One region of the Bacillus sp. Marseille-Q1617 genome, then DNA from elsewhere that is predicted to be linked to it. Evidence: riboswitches for the same ligand, from Rfam matches in the RefSeq annotation. Region 1 holds a riboswitch; the other holds the start of a gene.
What was found. Region 1 has a riboswitch for S-adenosylmethionine ahead of HWX64_RS14725 (methionine ABC transporter ATP-binding protein). Riboswitches for the same ligand answer to the same signal wherever they lie in the genome.
Positions count from the first base shown of each region.

Region 1 (5,804 bases):
ATCACGCCATCCAGGGCGTTGATCCCGTCCTCAGGTGAAGCGGCTGCATGAGCGGACCGGCCCCTGAATTCAAAATCGAGAGGATCGACGGCGAGTGTACTGCCCGTCAGCGTCGTGCGATTGTAAGGATGGACCATTAAACAAGCATCCACGCCCTGAAATAATCCCGCTTTCACAAAACTTCCTTTAGCGCTGCCGTTCGGACCCCCTTCTTCAGCAGGGGTTCCGAACACGACCACTTCCCCGCCTGTTTCCTCAAGGACGGAAGCGAGGGCGATGGCCGCCCCGCAGCTGGCTGTACCGATGATATTATGACCGCACGCATGCCCGAGTCCCGGCAGCGCGTCATACTCAGCCAGATATCCAATGACCGGCCCTTCTTCCCCTGAGCTTTTACGTGCAACAATGGAAGTCTCATGTCCGGCGAGTCCCGTTTCGACGGCAAATCCATGCTGGGATAATAGGGTGGTCAGCGTTTCTGAAGCAAAGTATTCCTCATTGCCGATTTCCGGGTTCTCGTGGATCCTGTGACTGACCGAAAGCAAAGTGGTTGATAGTTCGTCTACTGCAGATGCCAGTTTATTTTTAACATCAATTCCATTCACTGTCTGACTCATCCTGAAGCACCTCCTATTGGATTTCGCTCAGCGGAACGAATGTCGGGATCAAGGAGTTCTTGTACGTTTCCTTAATATGTTCAGCGACATCTTCCTGCTGATAAATTTCCACTATTTTTTGATACGTTTTATTGTCCTTGTCCTCTGCCTGTGCAGCAATGATGTTGATATATGGCGTTGATTCTGACCCCTCAATGTAGATGCTGTCATCCACAGGAACAAATCCGGCTTCCACCGCTACCCCGTTATTGATGACCGATGCCGCCACATCCGGCAATACGCGGGGAGTCTGTGCAGCGACGACAGGTGTGAATTCAAGATTCTTCGGGTTTTCTTTAATCGCATCAAGTCCCTGAGACTGGTCAAAGCCTTTTTCAAGCTCGATCAAACCTGCTTCCTGCAAAAGAAGAAGTGCACGTCCCAGGTTTGTCGCTTCTTGAGGAACGGCAACCTTACTTCCTTCTGGAATATCTTCCACTGATTTATGTTTTTCTGAATAGATCCCCATCGGTGCGATGATCGTGGTCCCGATTGGCACTAGGTCCAGATTATGTTCTTTAATGAATGAGTCAAAGTAGGAAATCGTCTGGAAAGCGTTCAAGTCGATATCTCCATCAGCCAGCGCTTGATTCGGTCTCACGTAGTCGGCAAACTCGACAAGCTCGATTTCAATCCCTTCCTTCGCTGCTTTCTCTTTGATATATTCCCAGATCGGTACTCCCGACCCGTTCAATCCGACTTTCACCACTTCTTTTTCCCCTGAACCAGAAGCCTTGTCACCTGAGCACCCGCTTAAGATCAAGGTAAATAACAGCACGGCTAAACTTAGTAAACTGATCGATTTTTTCATGATATTCTCTCCTATCGTCTTCTGATGATTTTCGATAATGTATTTCCTGCAGTCTGAAGTCCTTGAACCATCACCACTAAAATAATGACCGTTACAATCATGACCGAAGTTTCAAAACGCTGATACCCATAGGCGATGGCAAGATCCCCGAGACCTCCTCCGCCGACTGCCCCGGCCATGGCGGATGCACCTACGAGACCGATTGTGGCAATCGTGATATTCAGGACCAATGTGCTCAGTGCTTCCGGGATAAGGATTCCGAAGATGATCTGCCACGGCCCTGCCCCCATGGATTCCGCTGCTTCAATGACACCGGGTTCCACTTCAAGGAGCGAGCTTTCTACCAGTCTCGCAATATACGGTGCTGCAAACACAACAAGCGGCACCACTGCTGCGGCCGTTCCGATCGACGTCCCCACTACCAATCTTGTAAAAGGAATGATTGCCACCATCAGGATGATGAACGGAATGGACCGGAACACGTTGATGATACTGCTTAATACAGAAAAGATGGCTTTGTTCTCCAGTAAGTGCCCCTTCCTCGTCACGACGACAATGATTCCAAGCGGAAGTCCGATCAACGTCGCAAATAGCAGTGAAAATGATACCATCGCCACGGTATCCCACGTAGCTTCTATGATCTTAGGCCAAAACATCTCCCAATTAACTTGCACGCTTTTCCACCTCACTTACAAATAATCGCTGCTGCCAGTACCGCAGAATCTCTGTCGTTTCCCTCTCGCTTCCGATGATCTGGACGATGAGATTCCCGAATGGCTTTCCTTGAAGCTCCGTTATCTGCCCAAACAGTACATTGATATGGGCATTGAATTTTTTTGCCGTTTCCGAAAGGATCGGTGCCCCTGTCGAATCCCCTTTGAAAATCAGGCGGCAAATGCGTCCCTCGCCGCTGCCATTCAATTTATCCAGTACGGACGATGGCAGCTGGTCATTCATGACACTTTTCACGAAGTTTTTCGTTGTAGCCGTCTGCGGGTTGGAAAAAATATCGAAGACGCTTCCTTCTTCTACGATTTCTCCATTTTCCATCACCGCCACTTTGTCACAGATTTCCCGGATCACCTGCATTTCGTGGGTAATCATCACAATCGTGATACCGTACTCTGCGTTGATTCGTTTTAAAAGATTCAGGATTGATTCCGTCGTCTGCGGATCGAGTGCCGATGTCGCTTCGTCACATAGCAGGATCGAAGGGGATGTCGCCAGTGCCCTTGCAATTCCCACTCTCTGCTTCTGTCCGCCTGACAGTTCATCAGGATAATGTTTCGCTTTATCTTCCAGGCCGACAAAGGCCAATAATTCTTTTACTCTCTCATTGATTTTCTCTTTCGGCCATTTTGCCAGTTTCAGAGGATAGGCGATATTACCTGCCACCGTCCGGGATTGAAACAGATTGAAGTGTTGAAAGATCATCCCGATGCGGTGCCGTTCTTTTCGGAGATCGACCGCCGACTGCTCTTTCAGGCTCTGCTCTTCAATGAAAATATCGCCTGACGATGGTTTCTCCAAATAATTGAGACAGCGGACGAGCGTGCTTTTCCCCGCACCGCTGAATCCGATGACCCCATAGATTTCTCCCTTTTTCACTTGAAAGGACACATTCTTCAAAGCGGTGAACGGCCCATCCTTCGTCTCGAATATTTTTGTAACATTCTGAACTCTGATCATACAGGACTTGCTCCTTTCACTATGAATTCTTCTTGATGTTTCAGGACATGTATGAAATAAAAAGGGCCCCTCTTCATAAGAAGAGAGGCACAAAATGGTATATGTCCCGCTCTTCTCATCTTTCAAGTCATTTGACTTGATGGAATTGGCACGGTATTCATAAAGAACCCGTTGCCGAGGTTTCGCAGGGCCAGTCCCTCCACCTCTCTGGATAAGAAGATATCGCTTTATTAAATTAATGTAATAGTGCGTTTAAGCATTAGGGTAATAGTATAGGATTCTAATTGGTTTGTCAATCCTGTTTTTGAAGATTTTACATTACGCAGGACATAATCAATTTGGTCACTTTAACCAGTCTTCAACTAGCTGCTGCACTACTTTACGCTTTTCAATGGGAAGCATATGGCCTGCTTTGTTTAAAATGACATAGGTTGACTCTGGAAACTTATTGAGCAAGAAATCATAATCTTTGTATCCGCAGATACAGTCCTGTTTCCCAAGAATGATCAGTGCCTGCTGCCGCATGGTAGAGACATCATGGAAAGGTTCTTTAGGGAAAAAGTAGCCCTTTTCTCTCCAGTTTGAGGTTAAAAATTCTCTGTTGGCCAAAAAGCGTCCAGGCTGGACTTCATTTAAAAAGCAGTCGAGGTTTTCTTTATTTTGATAAACAAACAGTGTTTCGAAAGCATTTCTTATTTCAGACTCCAGCCCATTAAGTAAATCATCATCTTTTTCTAAGACTGTCTTTTCAGGCAGCGTCCTCTCTTTAATATGAAGGGCAGATGCAAGCAAACAAATTCTCTCAACTTGGTTTTTTCTTAAATGCAGTATCCCCTGAGCTAAATATCCACCAAAAGAAAATCCTATTAAGGAAAATACCTTATTAGGGAGTACGGTATCTATAAAATCTACTATATTTGTAAGCATATCAGTGGTTGTTCTGAGGTTTTCGTCAATTTCACTCCGTCCGTGTGCAGGCAGGTCAATGTAAATTCTTTGGTACCCATCCATATTCAAGAAAATGGGTTCCAGCCAAGCCTTCATGGAACGGTGATCTGTTCCCATGGAATGAAGGATTAATAGAGGGGTACCTTCGCCAACCATTTCATAAAAAATACTGCCCATCTTCACTTTGCAAATCATAATCGATTCCACCTTACGCAACTTAGTATAGAGTGATGTATTCCATACTTTATTCAAAAATCCTGCTGTGTTGGTGGAATAAGGTTCTACTTTTATAAAATCGGTGTCATTTCGTAAAGAAGCATTGGGATAAAACTAAAAACAATTCCAGTAAAGTCTCTTAACACCGCTATTGATTTCCGTGCAAGACTTCGCTTTCCGCGGGCGGTTGGTGAGCCTCCTCGTCGCGATGCTCCTGTGGGGTCTCACCTAACACGCTTTTCCCGCAGGAGTCTTCGTCATGCACTCCAATCAACCGCTGGAAAAAGCTAAAATCTATTTGTACATTTTCAAATAATAAAAACCCGAACTTGTTTGCCTTCAAGGATGCAAACTAGTTCGGGTTTTACTTAGTATTCAGGCTTTCTTTTATCGTTATTAACTCGTCACTTCTTCCTTCTCGCGGATTTTCTTTTTCATCCGCTCGCGGTCGCGTTCAAGGATCGGCTTCAGGTATTTACCTGTGTAGGAACCTTTTGCTTCTGCGACTTTTTCAGGGGTTCCGCTGGCGATGATGGTGCCGCCTTTGTCGCCTCCTTCTGGTCCGAGGTCGACGATGTAGTCGGCCGCTTTGATGACGTCCAGGTTGTGTTCGATGACAAGGACCGTATCCCCGTTTTCAACGAGGCGCTGAAGTACGGTCAGCAGGCGTGAAATGTCATCGACGTGGAGACCGGTTGTCGGTTCGTCCAGGATGTAAAGTGAACGCCCTGTTGAACGGCGGTGCAGTTCGGACGCCAGCTTCACACGCTGTGCTTCTCCTCCTGAGAGAGTCGTCGCCGGCTGGCCGAGTGTGATGTAGCCCAAGCCGACATCAAAGATCGTTTGAAGCTTCCGTTTGATTTTCGGAATGTTCTCGAAGAACTTCACCGCATCTTCGACTGTCATTTCAAGAACGTCCGCAATGTTCTTGTCCTTGTATTTCACTTCAAGCGTTTCACGGTTATAACGCTTGCCGTGGCATACTTCACACGGAACATAGACGTCAGGCAGGAAGTGCATTTCGATTTTGATGATCCCGTCGCCGCGGCAGGCTTCGCATCTTCCGCCTTTTACGTTGAAGCTGAAGCGTCCTTTTTTATATCCTCGCACCTTGGCTTCATTGGTCGTCGCGAACACATCGCGGATATCATCGAAGACGCCCGTATAGGTTGCCGGGTTCGAACGGGGTGTACGGCCGATCGGCGATTGGTCGATATCGATGACTTTATCGAGATGGTCGATCCCCTTCACTTCTTTGTGCTCACCAGGTTTGGTTTTAGCATTGTGAAGCTTTTGGGCAAGGGATTTATGGAGGATCTCATTGATCAGCGTACTTTTACCGGAGCCGGAAACACCTGTGACTGCCGTAAAAACTCCCAGCGGAAACTTTGCCTTCACGTTGCTCAAATTATTTTCTTTCGCCCCGACAACTTCAAGATATCTTCCATCGGGCTTGCGTCTTTCCTGTGGAAGCGGGATGAATT
Region 1 covers NZ_CAHJXM010000002.1:669,358-675,161, reverse strand. The annotation lists gene HWX64_RS14740 (M20 family metallopeptidase) at 1-617, opposite strand, end outside; gene HWX64_RS14735 (MetQ/NlpA family ABC transporter substrate-binding protein) at 631-1,467, opposite strand; gene HWX64_RS14730 (methionine ABC transporter permease) at 1,479-2,123, opposite strand; gene HWX64_RS14725 (methionine ABC transporter ATP-binding protein) at 2,131-3,156, opposite strand; SAM riboswitch class I at 3,269-3,374, opposite strand; gene HWX64_RS14720 (alpha/beta fold hydrolase) at 3,499-4,281, opposite strand; gene uvrA (excinuclease ABC subunit UvrA) at 4,717-5,804, opposite strand, start outside.

Region 2 (5,804 bases), on a different contig from region 1:
GAGTGAGGTCATTGTCGCGGGCGGAGCCTGGAGCCGCGAGATTTTGAATACTGCAGGGGTCGATATCAGCGGGTACCCTGTCAAAGGAGAGTGTTTCTCTGTCGTGCTGGAAAGTCAGAAAATAAAAAGGACGATTTTCACAGAAGGATGCTATCTTGTTCCAAAACAGGGGAATCACCTTTTGGTTGGAGCCACTGAACACCCTTATTCATTTGATGAATCGATTACCGTGGGGGGAATCAATAAATTAATGAATAAAGCGATTGAACTTCTTCCGGATCTCGCTTATGGCCGTTGGGAAAAAGCCTGGGCCGGAGTCAGGCCGAAAACAGCTTGCACTCATCCTCAAATAGGGAGAGTCCCAGGTTGGAAAGGTCTGTCGGTCGCTTCGGGACATTACCGGAATGGGATTCTGCTGGCACCCCTGACAGGGATCATGATGGCAGAATTAATGGAAGGAAAAGAAATATTCCCCCTCTTCAGGCTGGGAGAAAAGGATGAAAGGATGTTGAAAAAGTGAAAGTGAAAATTAACGGTCAGTTTGTGCAAATCCCCGATACACTGTCGACAATCACAGACTTGGTGAATCACTTTTCAATAAATGAACGTATCCTCATTGTAGAAGTGAATGGTGATATTACAGAGAAAGAAAAATATGACACAACGACTATCAAAGAATTGGATTCTATTGAATTCGTTCATTTCGTAGGAGGCGGATGAAATGTTAAAGATAGGGAAATATGAGTTTCAATCACGATTATTACTGGGGACAGGAAAATATCCTGATTTCGATATACAGAAAAATGCGGTGGAGGAATCGGAGACGGAAATTCTTACGTTTACTGTAAGGAGGATGGATATTTTTGAAGAAAGTCAGCCAAACCTGCTGGAACAGCTGGATCTGGATAAATATTCACTCCTTCCCAATACAGCTGGGGCCAAAACCGCGCAGGAAGCGGTAAGGCATGCAAAACTTGCAAGGGCTTCAGGATTGTGTGACATGATCAAAGTGGAGGTCATCGGATGCGGGAAGACACTCCTTCCCGATCCCATCGAAACATTAAAGGCGACGGAAGAGCTTGTAAAAGAAGGGTTTACGGTTCTTCCATACACGTCTGATGATGTCGTGCTTGCAAGAAGATTGGAAGAAGCGGGTGCACACGCAATCATGCCGGGTGCTTCTCCGATCGGCTCAGGGCAGGGTATCCTGAACCCTGTCAATTTACGATTCATTATCGAACAGTCGACTGTGCCGGTGATCATCGATGCAGGCATCGGTTCTCCTGCGGATGCTGCCTATGCAATGGAACTCGGTGCGGATGGAATCCTATTAAATACGGCTGTTTCCGCTGCGGGAGACCCAGTGAAAATGGCAGGGGCGATGAAGCTTGCTGCTGAAGCGGGAAGAATGGGATTTGAAGCAGGCAGGATCCCCAAGAAGGCTTATGCTTCTGCAAGCAGCCCGATGGAGGGTATCGTCAGCTGATGAATGAACGCTATTCCAGACAACAATTATTTGCTCCGATTGGGGAAAGCGGCCAGATAAGCATTTCTTCCAAGCATGTGCTTATGGTCGGGGCGGGAGCACTTGGTGCAGGAAGCGCAGAAGCACTTGTCAGGGCAGGAGTCGGTAAACTTACGATTGCAGACCGCGACTACGTGGAATGGAGCAACCTTCAAAGGCAGCAGCTTTACACCGAGAGAGATGCATCAGAGAGGCTCCCTAAGGCTGCAGCTGCAAAGAGACATTTGAGAAAAATCAATTCAGAAGTTGAAATCGATGCACTTATCATGGATGTCGGACCTAATGACATACTAAGCCTTGTAAAAGACGTGGATCTCATCATTGATGCAACAGATAACTTTGATACCAGACTGATGATCAATGATGTATCTTTTCAAAATGAGATCCCCTGGATATATGGGGGATGTGCAGGCAGCTATGGTATCACCCATACATTCATTCCCGGGGTGACACCATGCCTGAATTGCATGATGGAAACCATCCCTTCCCAAAGTATGACATGTGATACAACAGGGATTATTTCACCTGCAGTATCTATGGTGGTCTCCTATCAAGTCTCTGAAGCATTGAAAGTATTGACAGGGAACTTCAATGCAGTTCGTCAAACCCTTACATCATTCGATGTCTGGAAAAATGAACACAGCTCTGTGAATGTCCGCACATTGAAGAAACCGGACTGCCCTTCTTGCGGAGAGAAACCCCGCTACCCGTACCTTCAATATGAAAACCAGCTTAAATCGGCCGTGCTGTGCGGAAGGGATGCGGTCCAGATCCGTCCTGCACGACCGGGAGAGGTGGACCTTGATCGTTTGGCAGTCCAGATGGGACATCTTATGGAACGTGTCGAGAGAAATCCTTATCTTATTGCCTGCAAAACAGGCAAACACCGGATTGTCCTATTTCGGGATGGCCGTGCGCTCATCCATGGAACAAAAGATATAATGGAAGCAAAATCACTCTATCATCGATATTTCAGCTGAATAAAAAACAAAGCCCGTCCCTCGATGCATTAACGCGTTAGAGTGGCGGGCTTTTTCATCATATCTTGTTCATACGCATCATACAATACATTAAGCCTTTGGCCAGCAAGTCATTACATCCCGGAAAAAGGAGGTTTTATGATGAATGTTTGGGTCGTGCTGTTGAATCTTCTGATGTTTATCGTTCTTATTGGTGTTTTAATTTACTTGCAAAAAAGGAAGGTTTCGTTTTCAAAGAGGGTGTTCACTGCTCTAGGTCTCGGCATCGTATTCGGCTTTCTCCTGCAGTGGTTATATGATCCCGGTAATGAAAACCTGCTGCAGTCGATCGAGTGGTACAATATCGTTGGCAGCGGCTATATCAAACTTCTGCAAATGATTGTCATGCCGCTGGTTTTTGTATCGATCATTTCTGCTTTTACCAAGTTGAAACAATCCCACAATCTGGGCAGAATTTCTGTATTGATACTCGGCCTGCTCGTTGGAACGACGGCCGTTGCGGCGGCTGTTGGAATTGCGACGACAGCAGCATTTGATCTCGAAGCGATTCAAATCGAACAAGGTGACGCAGAATCGGCTAGAGGGGCACAGCTGGAAGAACGGGCAGCGGCAATGGAAGGGCAGAGCTATCCGCAAAAAATACTCGAGCTGCTCCCGGCCAATCCGTTCTATGACTTTACGGGTCAGCGTGCTACATCGACGATTGCTGTCGTCATCTTCGCTGCTTTTATTGGGGTCGCTTATCTCGGAGCCCAAAGAAAAGATCCGGAAGCAGCTTCGTTTTTTAAAAGAATGGTCGATTCCGTCTATACCGTCGTCATGAGAATCGTCACATTGGTATTGAGGCTTACTCCATATGGGGTGCTGGCGATTATGGCAAAGACGGTTGCTTTAAGTGATTTTGATGCCATCACCAAGCTTGGTGAATTTGTAGTAGCTTCCTATATTGCATTGCTCATTATGTTTGTCATTCATCTGATTATGTTGACAATGTCAGGGTTGAACCCTGTAACGTATGTGAAAAAAGTATTCCCCGTTTTAACGTTTGCTTTCACTTCGAGATCCAGTGCAGGTACCCTGCCGTTGAACATTCATACTCAGACAAAAAAGCTTGGCGTTTCAGAAGGGATCGCCAACTTCTCTGGATCATTCGGGCTTTCGATTGGCCAAAACGGGTGTGCAGGAGTATACCCTGCCATGCTTGCTGTCATGATCGCCCCTACTGTGGGAATCAATCCATTGACACCTTCTTTCATTTTGACGCTTATCCTGATAGTAGCCATATCCTCATTCGGAGTTGCGGGTGTCGGTGGAGGAGCGACTTTTGCCGCCATTCTCGTATTATCTGCAATGGACCTTCCAATCGCGCTTGCAGGTCTTCTGATATCTGTAGAACCGCTGATTGACATGGGGCGGACTGCTGTGAATGTCAGCGGGGCCATGACTTCGGGGATTATTACAAGCAAAGTGACTGGCGAATTGGATCCCGAAGTTTATCAAGGGGTGCAAACGGCAGAAGAATAACCATTACTCACTTTTTGTATACCATAAAATAACCCCCATGAATAATATGTTCAGTGAAACCAAGATAAAAAGATTTATTGAACTTTTTTAAAGTTTATAAATCTTATCGAAAAACTCGGGTTGACATCTTTGAAAAACGTGATATTATTTAGAATATTAAATTAAATATTTCTTATCCAGAGCGGTGGAGGGACCTGGCCCTTTGAAGCCCGGCAACCTACTATTAGTCAGTAAGGTGCCAATTCCAGCAAAATGTGGATTCATTTTGGAAGATAAGGTATCTATGCCTGAACAACCTTCCATTCTGGAAGGTTGTTTTTTCTTTCAGGCTATGACTGGATAAGATGAAGTTTGGGGGAATCATGTGGCAGATCAAGACAATCAAAAAGCATTTGATGAAGTTGTAAAAAATGTGAAGTCAATGTTAAAGACGATGAAATTTGGGTCTATTACAGTCGTGGTCCAAGATGGAAAAGTTGTACAGATTGAGAAAAATGAAAAGGTCAGACTTAAATAAACTGAAATGCTGACTAGACAAACTAGAGGCGTTAAACACTTTGAGGGATATCCCTCTCTGTGTCTAACGTCTCTTTTTCTTTTTTTCAGCTCAATAAAGGGGGTTGTATATTGTTAACTTATCAGAATTGGAAACACCCATCCTGTTCTTTCCAAATTGATGAAACCTATAAAGGTGCCTTGAATGTCCTTGAATGGTCTTATGAACATTACAGAAATGATATCGTGTATGCCTGCAGCTTCGGGATTGAGGGAATTGTACTGGTTGATTTGATTGCTAAGGTCAAACCCTCGGCAAAGATTATCTTTTTAGATACAGATGTGCACTTCAAAGAAACGTACGAAACGATCGAAAAAGTAAGAACCAAGTATCCCGATTTAAACATAACGTCTAAAAAATCAGCGCTGACATTAGATGAGCAGACTTTGAAATATGGTGAAAAATTATGGGAGACAGATCCTAATCAATGCTGTCGTTTAAGAAAACTCATTCCCCTGGAAGAAGCATTATCAAAAGGACATGCCTGGATTTCAGGATTGCGGAGGGAACAGTCAGAAAGCAGGAAGTATGTAAATTTCATTAATAAGGATGAAAAGTTTAAATCGATAAAAATTTGCCCCCTCATCCATTGGACGTGGAAAGAAGTGTGGAGGTATGTACACAAACACCAACTTCCTTACAATACTCTCCATGATAAAGGCTATCCCAGCATAGGGTGTTCCCATTGTACAGCACCTGCCTATAACATGGACGATTTACGCTCCGGCAGATGGAAAGGCTCAGGAAAGACAGAATGCGGTCTTCATTAAGGAGGGTGAAGATCGTTGCTTGAAGTGACCGCACTTTTTATATGTCTATTTTTTGCGATGAATATCGGTGCGAGTGGAGCGGCTGCATCGATGGGTGTGGCATATGGGGCTGGAGCGGTGAAAAGCATGAGAACAGCCTTGCTGATATGCTCTGCCGGGGTGCTTCTTGGCGCTGTGCTCGGAGGCGGGGAAGTGGTGAAAACGATCAGTTCAGGAATTATCCCGCAAGACATCCTTACTACTAAGATCGTGGTTATTATCCTGCTTTCTTCTACTCTATCGCTGTTTCTTGCCAACATGTTGGGCATTCCGCTCTCGACCAGTGAGGTTACAGTGGGGGCAGTCGTAGGAGCGGGGGTTGCATATCAGGTCCTAATTATAGAATCTCTACTGGTTATCATCATGTTTTGGATTCTTGTGCCACTGGCAGCCTTCCTAATCACTTGGTT
Region 2 covers NZ_CAHJXM010000001.1:2,094,399-2,100,202, reverse strand. The annotation lists gene thiO (glycine oxidase ThiO) at 1-520, shown strand, start outside; gene thiS (sulfur carrier protein ThiS) at 517-720, shown strand; gene HWX64_RS10495 (thiazole synthase) at 722-1,486, shown strand; gene HWX64_RS10490 (MoeB/ThiF family adenylyltransferase) at 1,486-2,505, shown strand; gene HWX64_RS10485 (L-cystine transporter) at 2,647-4,029, shown strand; SAM riboswitch class I at 4,199-4,308, shown strand; gene HWX64_RS21930 (YezD family protein) at 4,394-4,546, shown strand; gene HWX64_RS10475 (phosphoadenylyl-sulfate reductase) at 4,657-5,355, shown strand; gene HWX64_RS10470 (inorganic phosphate transporter) at 5,413-5,804, shown strand, end outside.
Region 2: another riboswitch for S-adenosylmethionine. It lies ahead of HWX64_RS21930 (YezD family protein); the one in region 1 lies ahead of HWX64_RS14725 (methionine ABC transporter ATP-binding protein).